Regions from separate parts of the Pseudarthrobacter sp. PH31-O2 genome, predicted to be linked through region 1. Evidence: riboswitches for the same ligand, from Rfam matches in the RefSeq annotation. Region 1 holds a riboswitch; the other holds the start of a gene.
What was found. Region 1 has a riboswitch for thiamine pyrophosphate ahead of thiC (phosphomethylpyrimidine synthase ThiC). Riboswitches for the same ligand answer to the same signal wherever they lie in the genome.
Positions count from the first base shown of each region.

Region 1 (7,282 bases):
GCTGCTTGGGCCAAATAAGCACGCTGCACTGCCAGGCTGATGGCCATTCGGGCGATCTGGGCCCGGATCGTTGGCAACCCAGCCAGTGAATGGCCCAGATGTTCGAGTCGGGAAACTCCAACGTGTTCGACAGCGGCCCGGGTAGCGGCAGATGCCAGACCCAGCGAGACCGCCGCGTTGCCGAGGTTGAACCACGGCAGCACCGTCTCCATCATGCGCGCGAAGCCCGTCGCCGGCCCGCCCAGTCGGTACCCGACCGGAATGCCAGCGTTGATAGTCATCGGTGCGGAGTCGTTGCCGCGCAGCCCGAGCCCCCGCCAGGGACCGGCGACGTCCACACCCTGCGTGCCGGCGGGAAGGGCGTACAGATCCACCTCACCCGGCACGCCCGAGGGCGTGCCGGTCGAGACCACATAGACATCGGCATGAGCGGCCGAAGTCACCCAACTCTTGTCAGCGCGCAACACGACAGTCGACCCGCTGGCGGTAGCGATCGACACGGGGGCCCAAAAATGCGACCGGGATCCCCGCTCACTGAAGGCGAGGGTGCCCAGCGTCGTCCCGCGCGCCATCCCTGCAAGCAGGTCCGGCAGATCAGGGGGCGGCGCGGCCGCAATCGTAACTGCGGCGGCGGCATGCATCAGATAGATCATGGCTGTTGAACCGCACGCCTCTGCCAGAGCACTGACCGTCTCGGTGAATACCTCCGGCCCGGCACCGGCACCGCCAACCTCGACCGGCAGCACCAGTCCCAGGAGTCCGCCGGCCCGCAACTCTGCGACCGCTTCAAGAGGATATACCCCGTCGGTGTCCACCCTCTCGGCGTGCTCCCTCGCGACCTTGACCACATCGTCCAGTGCCTGGCTTGTTGACAATCCACTCACCCTGTCCGCCCACGAAGCGCCCTCGCATACCCATCCCGTGCTGACGAGGGTCAAGGTCAGCACGTGACGATTATGCGCTCCGACCGGCCTCTACGCCAGAGCCCGTCGAGACTCACGAATAGTGCTCGCGAAATGGCGTGCCCCCATCATCCGGGAGAGCTCGCTAAACGTGGTCTGGCTTCGGGTGCGGCTGGGATGGGTCAGGGGTTCTCGTTCTCAGCGCGCAGGGCGTCACCACGCAGTCCGCGCAGAGCATGCGCAGGCGGGGAAGCCGGACCAGGGTCGGATCGTGGATGATCCCGGCGGCGTCACGGGCATTTCTCGACATCCGACAGCTTGGTCAGCCGCCGCCGAACGGCCTGCGCGCCGGGTTCGGGGGAGATCAGCCATCTTCAGGGTACAGGGGCAGATGCTGGCCGGGGCGGTCCACAGGACTCGGCGCAAGTTCGGAGCAGGGGTCTGGGAGCCGGACCGAAATGGGTGACGTCCGGAGCGACTTCGTCTTTGGTTCCGGAGCTGCCGGGGTGTTCGGGGGCGCATGCCGCCTAGGCGGCATGCAGGGGGTCTAGTTCGCCCAGAGGGCGTGGCTTGAGCGATGAACAATTGGACGCTGCCGCGTATGCCGCAATGATGATCGGGGGGTCACACAAAAGGTCCACGCAGGGGCCATGATTAATTTCGCGTAGGGACTCGCTGCGCGAGCCAGTTTGCCGGGTTGCTCGAATTCGGGCTCCGCTCACCGGGTTGTCATTCTTGGAGGAGGATCTGGATGATGGCCTCTTGGCGCCAAGATCGGAGATCACCTGTCCCGGCTAATTGAACTGCCTCGGGTTTTTGGTTTCTCCATGGGGAGGCATACTAAGCGGCTGATCCGGGAGCATGCTACGGCTGTGTCCTCATGGGGGCCAGCATCAACAACAAGGGCAGGAACGCGCATTCGGACAGTTCTGTTGGGATGCGCTCGCTTGTCATAGGGCTGTTCAACGATGGGCTAACGAATTGCTGGGCCGTCTTGGGGATCGCTAAGCGTCCGATCGGCAGCAAAGTATCGCCGTGCCCGGGCTCCATGACCGACAGCAGATGCCAGAAACTCGGGGATTGCACCGTCTGAGGAGTGCGCATGACCGGGGGCCGGGCGGTCCGGTATCGACGCGACACCGACGTCAGTTCGACGTAGGATTCAGTGACAGGAAAGGACTTCCGTCATGAGGCTTGAGGGCTGGCATCTGATTATCATCATCGTTCTAGTTCTGGTTCTTTTTGCTGCACCGAAGCTGCCGGGAATGGCCAGGAGCCTGGGCCAATCGATGCGTATCTTCAAGTCCGAAGTCCGCGAGATGAAGGAGGAGGGCCCTCCTGAGAAGAACGCCGCGGACGCCGAACCCGTCGAGGGCCGGACCGTGAATTACCCGAAGTCCACGGGGGTCGAAAGCCGGACCGGAGACGGAACCGACGTACCGCCGCCGACCCGCGCCTAAGACACCATGGCAGCCGGTAAGAGCAGCCGATCCAACCCTGAGGGGCGGATGGCGCTCTTGGACCACCTCAAGGAGTTGCGGAACCGGCTTTTCAAGGCTGCGGTCGCCGTCGTGCTGGGGACCGTCGTCGGCTTCCTCGTATACCAGCCCTTTCTTACGGCGCTCATCAAGCCGATTCGGGACCTGAACGAACATGAGGGCCGGCAGGCCACGCTGAACTTCGACGGCGTGGCGAGCTCCTTCGACCTGTTGATCCAAGTATCCGTGTTCCTGGGCCTCATCCTCGCCAGCCCGGTCTGGCTCTACCAGCTCTGGGCGTTCATCGTCCCGGGCCTGCATAAGAAGGAACGCCGGCTCGCCTTGTCGTTCGTCGCGGCAGCCGTGCCGCTGTTCCTCGGCGGCGTGGCCCTGGCCTGGCTCGTGCTGCCGAACGCCGTGCGGGTGTTGACGGATTTCACTCCCGCCGGGGCTCCAACTTCATCAGCGCCCAGATCTACCTGTCCTTCGTCCTGCGCCTGCTCCTCGCGTTCGGCATCGCGTTCCTGCTCCCTGTGGTCCTGTTCGGCCTGAACCTGGCCGGGCTGGTCAAGGGCGCCCAACTCCTCAAGAGCTGGCGGATCACTGTGTTCCTCGTGTGTCTGTTTGCCGCCATGGCCGCGCCGGGCGCGGATGCCACGAGTATGTTCTATCTTGCCGTGCCCATGCTGGTGTTGTTCTTCACGGCCATCGGGCTCTGCCTGCTCAATGATCGCCGCCGGGAACGGCGGACGGTCAAGCTTGCCGCGGAGACCGAAGCCCGCGCGGACCTGGCAACGCCCGGCTCCGAACTGGGGAATCTCTAGCCCTTGGTGCAACGGGTCAGCCGCGCACCATGTGCCTGGCGGGAAGCGGATCAGCCCGGTGAGGCCCGCCGGCGCATGGGCCTTTCTGCCCCGACCACGGCCGGCGGGCAGCCCCCGGGGTGCCCGCCTGCCGTGGTCCATCCGTTTCTGTATGGGTGTGGGGTGGTGAGGCGCTGGCTGCGCTCCGGTTGATCTCGCCGTTTACCCCCTTGGGGAAGAACCCGCCTTCTCTTTCTGCTTTGGCGGTGAGGTAGGCGATGTTCAGGACCTGCCCCGGGCTGCGGCTGAAAGCGATGCCGTTTGCGTCGGTCGGGACAAGGTTGGCGGTGTCTTTAGTGCCAATACCCTGATCGAAATCAGTTGATCCATCGAGGCTGTCCCGGGCGTCGGAGATCGCTTGGGCGGGTACCTGCAGATCACGAGCGTAGAGGGTGGTTCTGATGATTCCGGCGTGATAAGCCTCGACAGCGAGGATACCGGCGGCGGCTTCGAGGTCAATGCCGCAATTTGCCGTCCTCATGTATGCAGACGAGTCCCTCCATACTGTCGACGCAGCAGAGTCTGGCCTCGGCCGAGGAACCCGACGCCTCCCAGGCCCTGATGGGCGTCTTCGCCGACGAAGGTATCCGGGTCGTCCGCCGGGCGGCCGTGTCCTCGGTGCGCACGGACCCGGCCACCGGCGGGATCATCGCGACCGCGATCGTCTCAGGTGGGCAGCAGGAATTCCGGGCCGCCAGACTGCTCGTCGCCACCGGACGCCGGCCGGTCACGAACGGACTGAACCTGGCCGCGGTCGGCGGCAAAACCGGGCACCGGGGCGAAATCCTCTTGCAGAACATCCTAGCCAGCTCCCACGAACGGATCTGGGCCGCCGGGGAAGGGACCGGACACCGCGAATTCGTCTACGTCGCAGCCGCCCACGGCTCCCTTGTGGGGGAGAACGCCTTCAACAACGCCGGCCGTGAGGTCGACGCAGCCGGTATCCGGTGCGTATGCCGGGTGCTTCCCCTGGCATACGTCCCCAGAGCCTTGGTGAACAGGGACACCCGAGGCTTCATCAAAATTGTCGCCGACGCGGACAACGGACGGATCGTGGGAATGACCGCCGTCGCCAAGGACGCCGGTGACCTGGCCGCGGCCGGGGTCTTCATCATGGAAGCGGGAATGACTGTGGAGCAGGTGGCGAACCTATGGAGCGCGTACCTCACAATGGCCGAAGGAATCAAGATCGCCGCCCAGTCCTTCACCACCGATGTCTCCAAACTCTCATGCTGCGCCTCGTGACCAGCTAGGCCTCCACACGGATGCAGCAGGCCTCGTTGAGTACGACTTCATCGATCCAGCCGACCTCCGTCCTCACAGGTAACCGACATCGTCCTCGCACCCTCTCGCCCTCGCTGCCCCGGCACGGATCAACAGTGCAGGCGTCTGCATCATTTCGAATGCTGTGCGTTCGGAGGACTGCCGGCTGGCCAGAGGAGCGCATCATCCTCGGCAGCTGCCGACAGGAGTCTCAGCTTCCGGTGATTCGGCGTGCACTGCGTCGCTGGAGGGCCTGCTTCCGATAATGGCTGCCGTCCGGGGGATACCCGGGATCATCCAGAGCGGTAGAACGGGCACGCTGGGGTGCTACGATTTTTCCATCCACACGGGTGCCCTTGCAAGGGCTGAGATCGGGCTGATGCAGTCTGCGACCGTTGAACCTGTCCGGGTCATGCCGGCGAAGGAAGTAGGAAACCACTGATGAGCTCCATGAATTCACATTCGCTCGCGTACGCCCGAGACCCCGAAAATGGCATTAGGGTCCCTGTCACGGAGATTGCCCTGGAGGACTCTCCGAACGGGACGAAGAATCCACCGTTCACGGTCTACCGGACGGCCGGGCCCGGAAGCGATCCTGTGATCGGCCTGGAGCCGTTCCGGTCCGAATGGATAGAATCCAGGGGCGACACCGAGCCCTACGGCGGCCGGGAACGGAACCTGCTCGACGACGGTAAATCCGCCGTGCGACGGGGTGCGGCTTCTGCTGAATGGAAAGGCGCGCAGCCGGTTCCCCGCCGCGCCCTCGAGGGTAAGACCGTTACCCAGATGCGCTACGCCCGCCAGGGCGTCATCACTCCCGAGATGCGGTTTGTGGCAGTGCGGGAAAACTGCGACGTTGAGCTGGTGCGCGGCGAAGTTGCCGCAGGTCGGGCCATCATTCCCAACAACATCAACCACCCCGAATCCGAACCGATGATCATCGGCAAGGCCTTCCTCGTGAAGATCAACGCCAACATCGGCAACTCCGCGGTCACCTCCTCCATCGCTGAGGAAGTGGACAAACTGCAGTGGGCCGCCCGATGGGGCGCCGACACCGTGATGGACCTCTCCACCGGCGATGACATCCACACCACGCGTGAATGGATCATCCGCAACGCTCCGGTCCCGATTGGGACAGTACCGATCTATCAGGCACTGGAGAAGGTCAACGGTGAGGCCAATGACCTGACCTGGGAAATCTATCGGGACACCGTGATCGAACAATGCGAGCAGGGCGTGGACTATATGACCGTCCACGCCGGGGTGCTGCTGCGGTACGTCCCCCTGACCGCCAACCGGGTGACCGGTATCGTCTCCCGCGGCGGGTCGATCATGGCCGGCTGGTGCCTGGCCCACCACCAGGAGAACTTCCTCTACACACACTTCGACGAACTGTGCGAGATCTTCGCCAAGTACGACGTCGCCTTTTCCCTGGGTGATGGCCTGCGGCCCGGCGCGACCGCGGATGCCAACGACGCCGCCCAGTTCGCCGAACTGGACACCCTCGCCGAACTCACCAAGCGGGCCTGGAAGTACGACGTGCAGGCCATGGTCGAAGGCCCCGGGCACATCCCCTTCCACCTCGTCCGCGAAAACGTCGAGCGACAGCAGGAACTCTGCGACGGCGCCCCCTTCTACACCCTCGGCCCGCTGGTGACCGACATCGCCCCAGGCTATGACCACATCACCTCGGCCATCGGCGCCACCGAAATCGCCCGCTACGGCACCGCAATGCTCTGCTACGTCACGCCCAAGGAACACCTCGGGTTGCCGAACAAGGATGACGTCAAGACCGGCGTCATCACCTACAAAATCGCCGCCCACGCCGCCGACCTCGCCAAAGGACACCCAGGAGCCCACGGTCGCGACGACGCCCTGTCAAAGGCACGGTTCGAGTTCCGCTGGCGGGACCAGTTCGCACTTTCCCTGGACCCGTAAACAGCCGAATCCTTCCATGACGAGACGTTGCCCGCCGAGCCGGCGAAGACCGCGCACTTCTGCTCCATGTGCGGACCCAAGTTCTGCTCCATGCGGCTCTCCCAGGACATCCGCGACCAGTTCGGAGGCATGTCCGAACAGGAAGCCATCGCCGGAATGAACGCTAAATCCGACGAGTTCCGCGAATCCGGCGGTAAGGTCTACCTTCCCGAACCCGTCGTGCCCGGGAGCTAGGAACGAGGAGCGGGTTCGGGCGGCGCCGGCACTCCGGCGCCGGTCCTGCCCCGATCCGGAACTAGAGATCTGTTCGACTGGGTCGGCGGGGAGGGCTGTGAGTCGGCGTCGGTCCCGTCGATCTGCTCGACCATGAGTTCGCGATCCGCCCGGTATTGACGAATCTCGGGGCGGAGGTGGTGGTCTTACTGGCGCAGGAGCTCACGTCCGCTGAGCGAACCGCCGGTTGAGTCCGTCTCCTTGGATGCGCCCCGCTGGTGAGTAGGGCTTTGGAGTTTCTGATTTCTTGCATAAGGAGTTCCGACCGGACCAGCCCGGGGTTGACGTCGGCGCGGCGGGCAACCTCCGAGACCGTGATGGGCAGGGTCAAGTTGTTATTCGCTTTTCTTCACCGGCGTTTCGGGCTGGGATGGCGGGTGACGGTACGGTCTCCTGACTCGGGTGCGGGGTTGTTTGGGTGCACTTAGCAGGCGCCGGGCCAGGGTTAGGGTTTCTGCGAGGTTGACAGTGGGGAGGTAGGCGCGGGTGATGGCGTTGGCAATGGCGGGCAGTGCGGCTGCGTCAGGGTAGAGCATGTAGAGGGGTTCGTAGCGGGGCTGGAATT
Region 1 is NZ_JASIST010000013.1:69,987-77,268, reverse strand. It holds gene fadE16 (Rv1679 family acyl-CoA dehydrogenase) at 1-875, opposite strand, end outside; gene tatA (Sec-independent protein translocase subunit TatA) at 2,090-2,362, shown strand; partial or broken gene tatC (twin-arginine translocase subunit TatC) at 2,411-3,204, shown strand; gene QMG72_RS16675 (hypothetical protein) at 3,221-3,724, opposite strand; partial or broken gene QMG72_RS16670 (oxidoreductase dimerization domain-containing protein) at 3,757-4,488, shown strand; TPP riboswitch at 4,843-4,950, shown strand; partial or broken gene thiC (phosphomethylpyrimidine synthase ThiC) at 4,948-6,678, shown strand; gene QMG72_RS16660 (bifunctional lysylphosphatidylglycerol flippase/synthetase MprF) at 7,053-7,282, opposite strand, start outside.

Region 2 (7,282 bases), on a different contig from region 1:
CTCCACCGGGGACGCGGTTCAGGGTAACGAAGTCTCCAACGGAAACCTTCTCTTGCCGGCCGCCTGCGCGGACAATCGCGTACACCACTGGGGAACTCACTTCTCTCGACGTTTATTACTAGATTTGCGTGCGGAACCTGGGTCCAAAGTTGATGGTCCGGCTCACGCTGTGCCTCTACGCCGGTGGGTTCCCCGGGGGAACCCATGAGCTATCCCGTGGACATTCGCACCTGAAATCAAGTGGAGCGTCCTCAAGGTCATAACCCAAGTGTTGGCGTAAGCACCGAAGATCTAGACTACGCTAATTTTGCCTTCGGCCGCAAATGAGGCTGGTTCCGAAGGGAGGTACGTGCTAGGTGACACCCTGTATGGACAGGACGTTGCCGCAACGACTTCCGGAACCGCGCCTCCCTATCGTACAGGCTCCCTGCTGTCCCGCGGCTCAGGCGTGCACGCGCGGCGCGTCGAAGAAGTCCACTTCGTAGCGGGCGGACTGCCGGAAGGCCACGGTCATGGCGTCCCGTTCGCCGGGTGAGGCCGCCCGGGCTGCGGTGTCGGTGTGGGCGATGGCCTGCCGGGTGGCGTCGGCGAACTCCGGATCGGCGTAGGTGCGCAGCCACGCGGCGTAGGGGTGCGATTGCGGCGCACCCGCGGCGAGGAACCGGTTGTGCAGTGCCTGTCCCACCTCGGCATAGAGCCAGAAGCACGGCAGTACCGCAGCGATCAGCACTCCGTAGCTCCCGGTGACCGAGGCGGCCAGAAGGTGGTCTACGTAGGACTTGGTGACCGGTCCGAGCGTCCGCTCCGCCGTGCGTCCGCGCAGCCAGGTCCGGTGCAGTTCGGCTTCGACGCTGAGGCAATTCTGTGCGGAGCGGGTCCAGAAGAGCTGTTCGTCTTCCGTGGGTGCGATCGCGGCGGCCCGGGAGAGGACCCGCGAATAGCCGTTCAGGTACAGGGCGTCCTGTCCGAGGTAGTACGCGAAGTCCTGCTCCGGCAAGGACCCGTCCGCCAGGGCCGTGATGAAGTCCAGGCCGTAGATGGCCTCGAGGTCGGCAGCAGCGGTTTCCCGCAGTCCACGGGCGAATTCACCCGCGGCAGGGACCCGGTGCAGTTCGCCGCCGCCGGCACCCGTACCGTGATGGGCGGTCTGATGCTGGACATGGTGGAAGTGATGGACCGGGCCGTTGCCGCTGCCGACGTCGAGGTCCGCCGAGGTGCGCAGCGCCCCTTCCAGCCACGGCTTAACTTCCCGCAAGGCGGCCTCCCAGTCCCCGACCCGGGCCTGCACGGTCGCCATCGCCGCGGACAGTGAGCATCCCGTTCCGTGGCTGTTGCTGGTGCGGACCCGCTCCCCCGGTACTACTATGACGTGCCGGGCCAGGACCCCGCAGGTGTTGACGAGCGCGTCCGGGCAGCCGTCGCCGTGCTCGCCGGCTCCGCCCGCAGCGCCGGTGCCGTCGAGGTGGCCGCCCTTCACCAGGACGGTCGTGCCGGTGCCGGCGGCAAGCCGCTTGCCCTGTTCCAGCGCCGCAGCCCAGTTGCCGGCGACGGGTTCGTTGAGCAGAATCGCGAGTTCGGCGAGGTTCGGCGTGATCAGGTCCGCGTAGGGCAGCAGTTCTTGCAGCGCCGATTCGGCGGGCGCCTGCAGCAGCCGGTCACCGCTTGTGGCCACCATCACGGGGTCCAGCACCACAATGGCGGGCCTGACCTTCGCCAGCCAGGTCCGGACGGCGTCGATCACGGCGGCGTCCCCCAGCATCCCGATCTTGACGGCGTCGATCCGGATGTCGGCGCTGACCGCGTCAAGCTGGGCGGTCAGGAAATCTGCCGGCGGGACGTGGATGGCGCTGACGCCGCGTGTGTTCTGTGCGGTCAGGGCGGTGATGGCGGCCATGCCGTAGCCGCCATGCGCGGCAATGCTCTTCAGGTCCGCCTGGATCCCGGCACCGCCGGAGGGGTCCGAGCCTGCGATCGTGAGCACCCGCGGGATCCGGGATGCCGGGGCTGCTGGGACAGCGGGAAGAAACGGGGAGGCGGCGGTCATGGGAGACATCCCTTCGCCGGTGCTAACCGGACAGGTTCAACGGGTCTGGATCTCAGCCGGCTCGATGCGCGGCACCCCGTGTCAGGGACCAAGCCTAGCCGCATCCTTTAACGAAGTCGCGGGCACGGCCCGAACCTGGCGTATTGCTACGCGGCCCGGACCGCACCCGCGGCCTTCCCGAACTTTCTTGGGGTTAGAGTTCCGAGGCCGGAACGCCGACGCCGAGGATAATCGGTTCGTTTGTGGCCGGTTTGGCCGTCGGCGTTGTTGCTGCTGCCGGGGCCTTTGCCTCGTGTACCGAAACGGCAGCCTGCGGCGCCGCCCGGCGCTGCTCTACCGAGGTTTCGTTGGCTGCTCCCTGCGCGCGGCTGGCGCTGCGGTTGCGCCGTCCGCGGCGGGCACGGGAGGCGCCGGCCTCGGGGGCCGCCTCCGTCTGGGAGCCTGGCGCCTGGGCGCGGCCCGGGCCGGTTCCGCCGGCACGCGCCGGAGCCGCCGGTGCAGTCCGGGCTGCGGCCGCCTTCGCAGCCGGTGCAGCGGGATCCGCCGCGGAGACTTCCCCGCTGTCACCCAGCTGGGCGAAAGCCTCGGTCAGCAGGTCCATGGTCAGCGCGGGCGCACCCGACTCGTCGGCATGCTCCACAAACGGCAGTGCGACTTGTTCGCCGCCGAAGGTCAGCACGGCGCCGGGACGTCCGGCAGCCTCCTCCGTTGCGGCCAGCTCGACGGCTGCCTCAACAGCGGCCTGGCGGACCCCGGCGTCGACTCCCGTGGCCGCTTCATCGTCATGCAGATGGGCAGCATGCGCCGCCGCAGCGATATTCGCCAGCGCGTGGCGGGTCGCCTCGGCCTTGGCATGGCGTTCGGCGTCGGTGGGCTCGGGGTGCGCTGCGGCCGGCACCGACTGTTCGTCCGTGCCCTGGCCGCCCCGTCCGCGGCGGCGGCTCTTGCGTTCGGTCCGCGGGGGGGCAGGCTGCTCCGCACGGGGAATGTGATGCTCGGCGGCAACGACGTTGGCGCGGCGGTGCTCCACCGGCTCGTCGTGGGTCACAATGCCGCGGCCGGCGCAGGCCTCGCACTGTTCGCCGAAAACTTCCAGCAGCCCGGTACCCATCCGCTTCCGCGTCATCTGCACGAGGCCCAGCGAAGTCACCTCCGCGACCTGGTGTTTGGTCCGGTCCCGGCCCAGGCACTCCACCATGCGGCGCAGTACCAGGTCCCGGTTCGATTCAAGCACCATGTCGATGAAGTCGATCACGATAATGCCGCCGATGTCGCGGAGCCGGAGCTGCCGGACAACTTCTTCGGCCGCTTCGAGGTTGTTTTTGGTGACGGTTTCCTCAAGGTTGCCGCCGCTGCCGGTGAACTTGCCGGTGTTGACGTCCACCACTGTCATGGCTTCGGTGCGGTCGATTACGAGCGAGCCGCCGGAGGGCAGGAAAACCTTGCGGTCCAGTGCTTTGTGGATCTGCTCGTCGATGCGCCAGGCACCGAAGATGTCCGAGTCCTTGGTCCATTTCTCCAGCCGGCCGACAAGGTCGGGGGCTACGTAGGTGACGTAGGCCTCGATGGTGTCCCACGCTTCCTCACCGGAGACGATCAGCTTGGAGAAGTCCTCGTTGAAGACATCACGGACTACCTTGATGGTCAGATCGGGTTCGCCGTAGAGCAGTTCGGGGGCAAGGATCTTGGTTGAGCTCGACTGGCCCTCGATCCCTTCCCACTGGGCACGGAGCCGGTTGATGTCGTGCGTGAGTTCTTCCTCGGACGCACCCTCCGCGGCGGTGCGCACAATAACGCCCGCATCCTCGGGCAGGCGGTCCTTGAGGATCCGCTTGAGGCGGTTGCGTTCGACGTCGGGCAGCTTGCGCGAGATTCCGGTCATGGAACCGCCGGGTACGTAGACGAGGTAGCGGCCGGGCAGCGAGATCTGGCTTGTGAGGCGGGCGCCCTTGTGCCCGACGGGATCCTTGGTGACCTGGACCAGCACGGAGTCGCCGGACTTCAGCGCGTTCTCGATCCGGCGCTGCTTGCCCTCGAGGTTGACGGACTCCCAATTGACCTCGCCGGCGTACAGCACGGCGTTGCGGCCGCGTCCGATGTCGACGAAGGCGGCTTCCATCGACGGCAGTACGTTCTGGACCTTGCCCAGGTAGACGTTGCCGATCAGGGAATCCTGCTGGGTCTTCGAGACAAAGTGCTCGGCCAGCACGCCGTCCTCGAGGACGCCGATCTGGATTCTGTCATCGCGCTGGCGGACGATCATTTGGCGGTCCACCGATTCGCGCCGGGCCAGGAACTCGGCCTCGGTGATGACGGTGCGGCGGCGTCCGGTATCGCGGGATTCGCGGCGGCGCTGCTTTTTCGCCTCCAGGCGGGTGGAGCCCTTGAGCGAGGTGACACGGTTGTTCACCGGAGCCTCGCTGGCTGTGCGCGGCGCGCGGACGCGCGTCACCGTGTTGGGCGGGTCGTCGTCCTCCCCGCCGGTCAGTTCCAGATCCTGCTCGCCGCGACGGCGGCGGCGACGGCGGCGGGAGGTCACGCCGTCTTCGAGCTGCTCGCCAGTGCCTTCTTCAGCGTCATCCGCGTCGTCGGATTCGTCTTCGGATCCCGGTTCGCTCTCAGCTCCACGGCTGCTGCGGCCGCGGCGACCGCGGCTGCGGCGACGGCGGCGGCTTCCGGCGTCCTCGCTCTCGCCTTCTTCGTCGTCGTCGTCGTCAGCTTCCGCTGCGGCGGCAGCCGGGGCCGGGACAGGGCGGGCCGCGGCGGCCAGGTCGGGTGCCTGGAAGATCATCGAGGTGACCGCTCCCGGCTCCATGAACAGCGAAGCGGCAGCCGAGGCTTCCGCCGGGGCTTCAGCAGCCGGGCTTTCAGCTGCCGGGCTTTCAGCTGCCGGGGCGGCTGGGGCTGCTGCCGGGGCCTCGGCGGCAGTTTCATCCGCGACCGGGCTGGCGGCGGCGGTAACGCCTGCGGTTTCCGTGGCGGCGGCTTCCGGTTCCGCACTGGCGGCCCCGTCAGCTGCGGTCCCTGCGGCCGGGGCCTTGGCCTTGGCGCGGCTGGCGCGGCGACGGACGGGCTTTTCGGCCGGGGCGTCGGCGGCCTCGGCTGCGGCTGTCATTCCGGCAGGGACATCAGAGGGAACGTCCGGGGTCTGTGCCGGGTCCGCAGCAGGAACGGATTCGGCCGGCTCGGCTACCTTGCGGGCGCGGGAGCGGCGGGCGGGGGCCTTGGTTTCGGCGGCCGGAGCGTCCGGCACCTCCGCGGGGACCGCGGTGTCCGCGACGGTCTCCGCGGCGCCTGTACCGCTTTTGGGAAGGGTCTTGCGGCGGGTCCGGACGGGCCGTTTCGGCGGTGACGCGGCCGCTGATTCATCAGCTGCCCCGGCACTTGCGGCCAGCACGTCTTCGTTGCCTGTTACAACCTGGTCATTATCCATATATGGCGACACTCCTGCCCCTGACATGCCGCCACATCCGGCACCCGTTGAGGCAAATATTTGTCAACACCCGCGGGCATTGACAGAAGTCAATTGAATACCCTCAGGTTCGCACCGGCAGTGGGGTGCGGCAGCCCTGGAGAGCCGGCGGAATTGCTCTGAAACCCGTTGATCTACACACCACAACCAGGTGCCGTCCAATGGCATTGCGGGACAGCCTGGATCAGAGGATCCGTGGCTCCCTGCTCATCATTGGCGGTCTTGGGAACAAAATCGCCGGACCGGGACCCGGATGTGGATCGGGTTCCAGCCACGATCATTGTCTCACAGGACACGTCCGAGCAGGCGTAAGCGGGGCATCCGGCCTGCACCGTGGACCGAATCCCCCATGAAGGCAACAGCGTCCGGACTCCCTCCAGGGTCCGGCGATACAATCGGACCAGTTGCATCCAAGCGAAGGACATCCATTCCATGCCCAGCATCTCCAGCGCCACCGACGAGGCAGCCGTGCGGCAGCAACGCCGCGGCACCTCAGCCGACGCACGTCAGCTGCCGCCGATGACCCGCGACCGCCCGTTCGCGTGGCTCCTGCTGATCACCGGCGTCGTTGGCTGGCTGGCCTCCGGGGCCCTGGTACTGGAAAAGCTCGAGGTACTCAAGGATCCGAACCATGTAACAGTCTGCGATGTGAACCCATGGATCTCCTGCGGGCAGGTTATGCAGACCTGGCAGGGTTCGGTGTTCGGCTTCCCCAACATGCTTATGGGGATCGTGGCCTTTGCGGTCATCATCACCACAGCCATGGGAATCCTCTCCGGAGCCGCGTTTGCCCGCTGGTACTGGCTGGGCTTGCAGGCCGGCGTAACCCTTGGCTTCGGTTTTGTGGTCTGGCTTTGGTCGCAGGCGCTGTACTCCATCCATATCCTCTGCCCGTTCTGCATGATCGTCTGGGCCGCCATGATTCCGCTCTTCGTCTGGGTCACAGTCCGCAACGTAACGCACGGCGTGATCAGGCTGCCGGCGGGCCCAACCAGGATCCTGGGCGACTCCGGCTGGGTCCTCACCGCGCTGCTTTACGTCGCCGTGGTTGCCACCATTTTCTTCGCGTTTATCCAGGTCTTCATCGGAACCTCCGGCTACTGAGCCGAAGTACACCGGTTAACCGCCGCGAGGTGACAGCTAAGGCCAATGTTCGAATCGAACATTGGCCTTAGCTGTCACCTCGCGGCTGGGCGGTCAGGACCTTAGAACCAGATCTTGATTTCGCGCTCCGCGGACTCCGCCGAGTCCGAGCCGTGAACGAGGTTCTGCTGGACCTTCAGGCCCCAGTCGCGGCCGAAGTCGCCGCGGATGGTGCCCGGCGCCGCCGTCGTGGGGTCGGTGGTGCCGGCGAGCGAGCGGAAACCCTCGATCACGCGGTGTCCCTCGAAAATCGCGGCTACTACCGGACCGCTGAGCATAAACTCGACGAGCGGCTCGTAGAACGGCTTGCCCATGTGCTCCTCGTAGTGCTGCTCCAGCAGTTCGCGGCTCGCATCAACCTTCTTCAGCTCGGCCAGGGTGTAGCCCTTGGCTTCAATCCTGGCGATGATGCTGCCTGTCAGGTTGCGGCTAACGCCGTCGGGCTTGATCAGGACGAGGGTGCGCTCAATGCTCACAGCTGCTCCAATGTGTAGGGGTGGGGTTCGGAAATAAGTCTAGTTGCTTTGGCCCTCGGGGTGGGATGCGTCCCAGGCGGCCTGGTCGTGGTCCCGCTGGGCGGCTTCCCGGTCAATCCGGATGCCGGTGCGGATGCCGTACCACCA
Region 2 is NZ_JASIST010000001.1:447,030-454,311, reverse strand. It holds gene rplU (50S ribosomal protein L21) at 1-88, opposite strand, end outside; gene QMG72_RS01985 (bifunctional hydroxymethylpyrimidine kinase/phosphomethylpyrimidine kinase) at 443-2,044, opposite strand; TPP riboswitch at 2,036-2,133, opposite strand; gene QMG72_RS01980 (Rne/Rng family ribonuclease) at 2,238-5,477, opposite strand; gene QMG72_RS01975 (vitamin K epoxide reductase family protein) at 5,949-6,620, shown strand; gene ndk (nucleoside-diphosphate kinase) at 6,722-7,135, opposite strand; gene QMG72_RS01965 (DUF4233 domain-containing protein) at 7,175-7,282, opposite strand, start outside.
Region 2: linked by a shared signal. The riboswitch ahead of QMG72_RS01985 (bifunctional hydroxymethylpyrimidine kinase/phosphomethylpyrimidine kinase) and the one ahead of thiC (phosphomethylpyrimidine synthase ThiC) in region 1 are both predicted to bind thiamine pyrophosphate.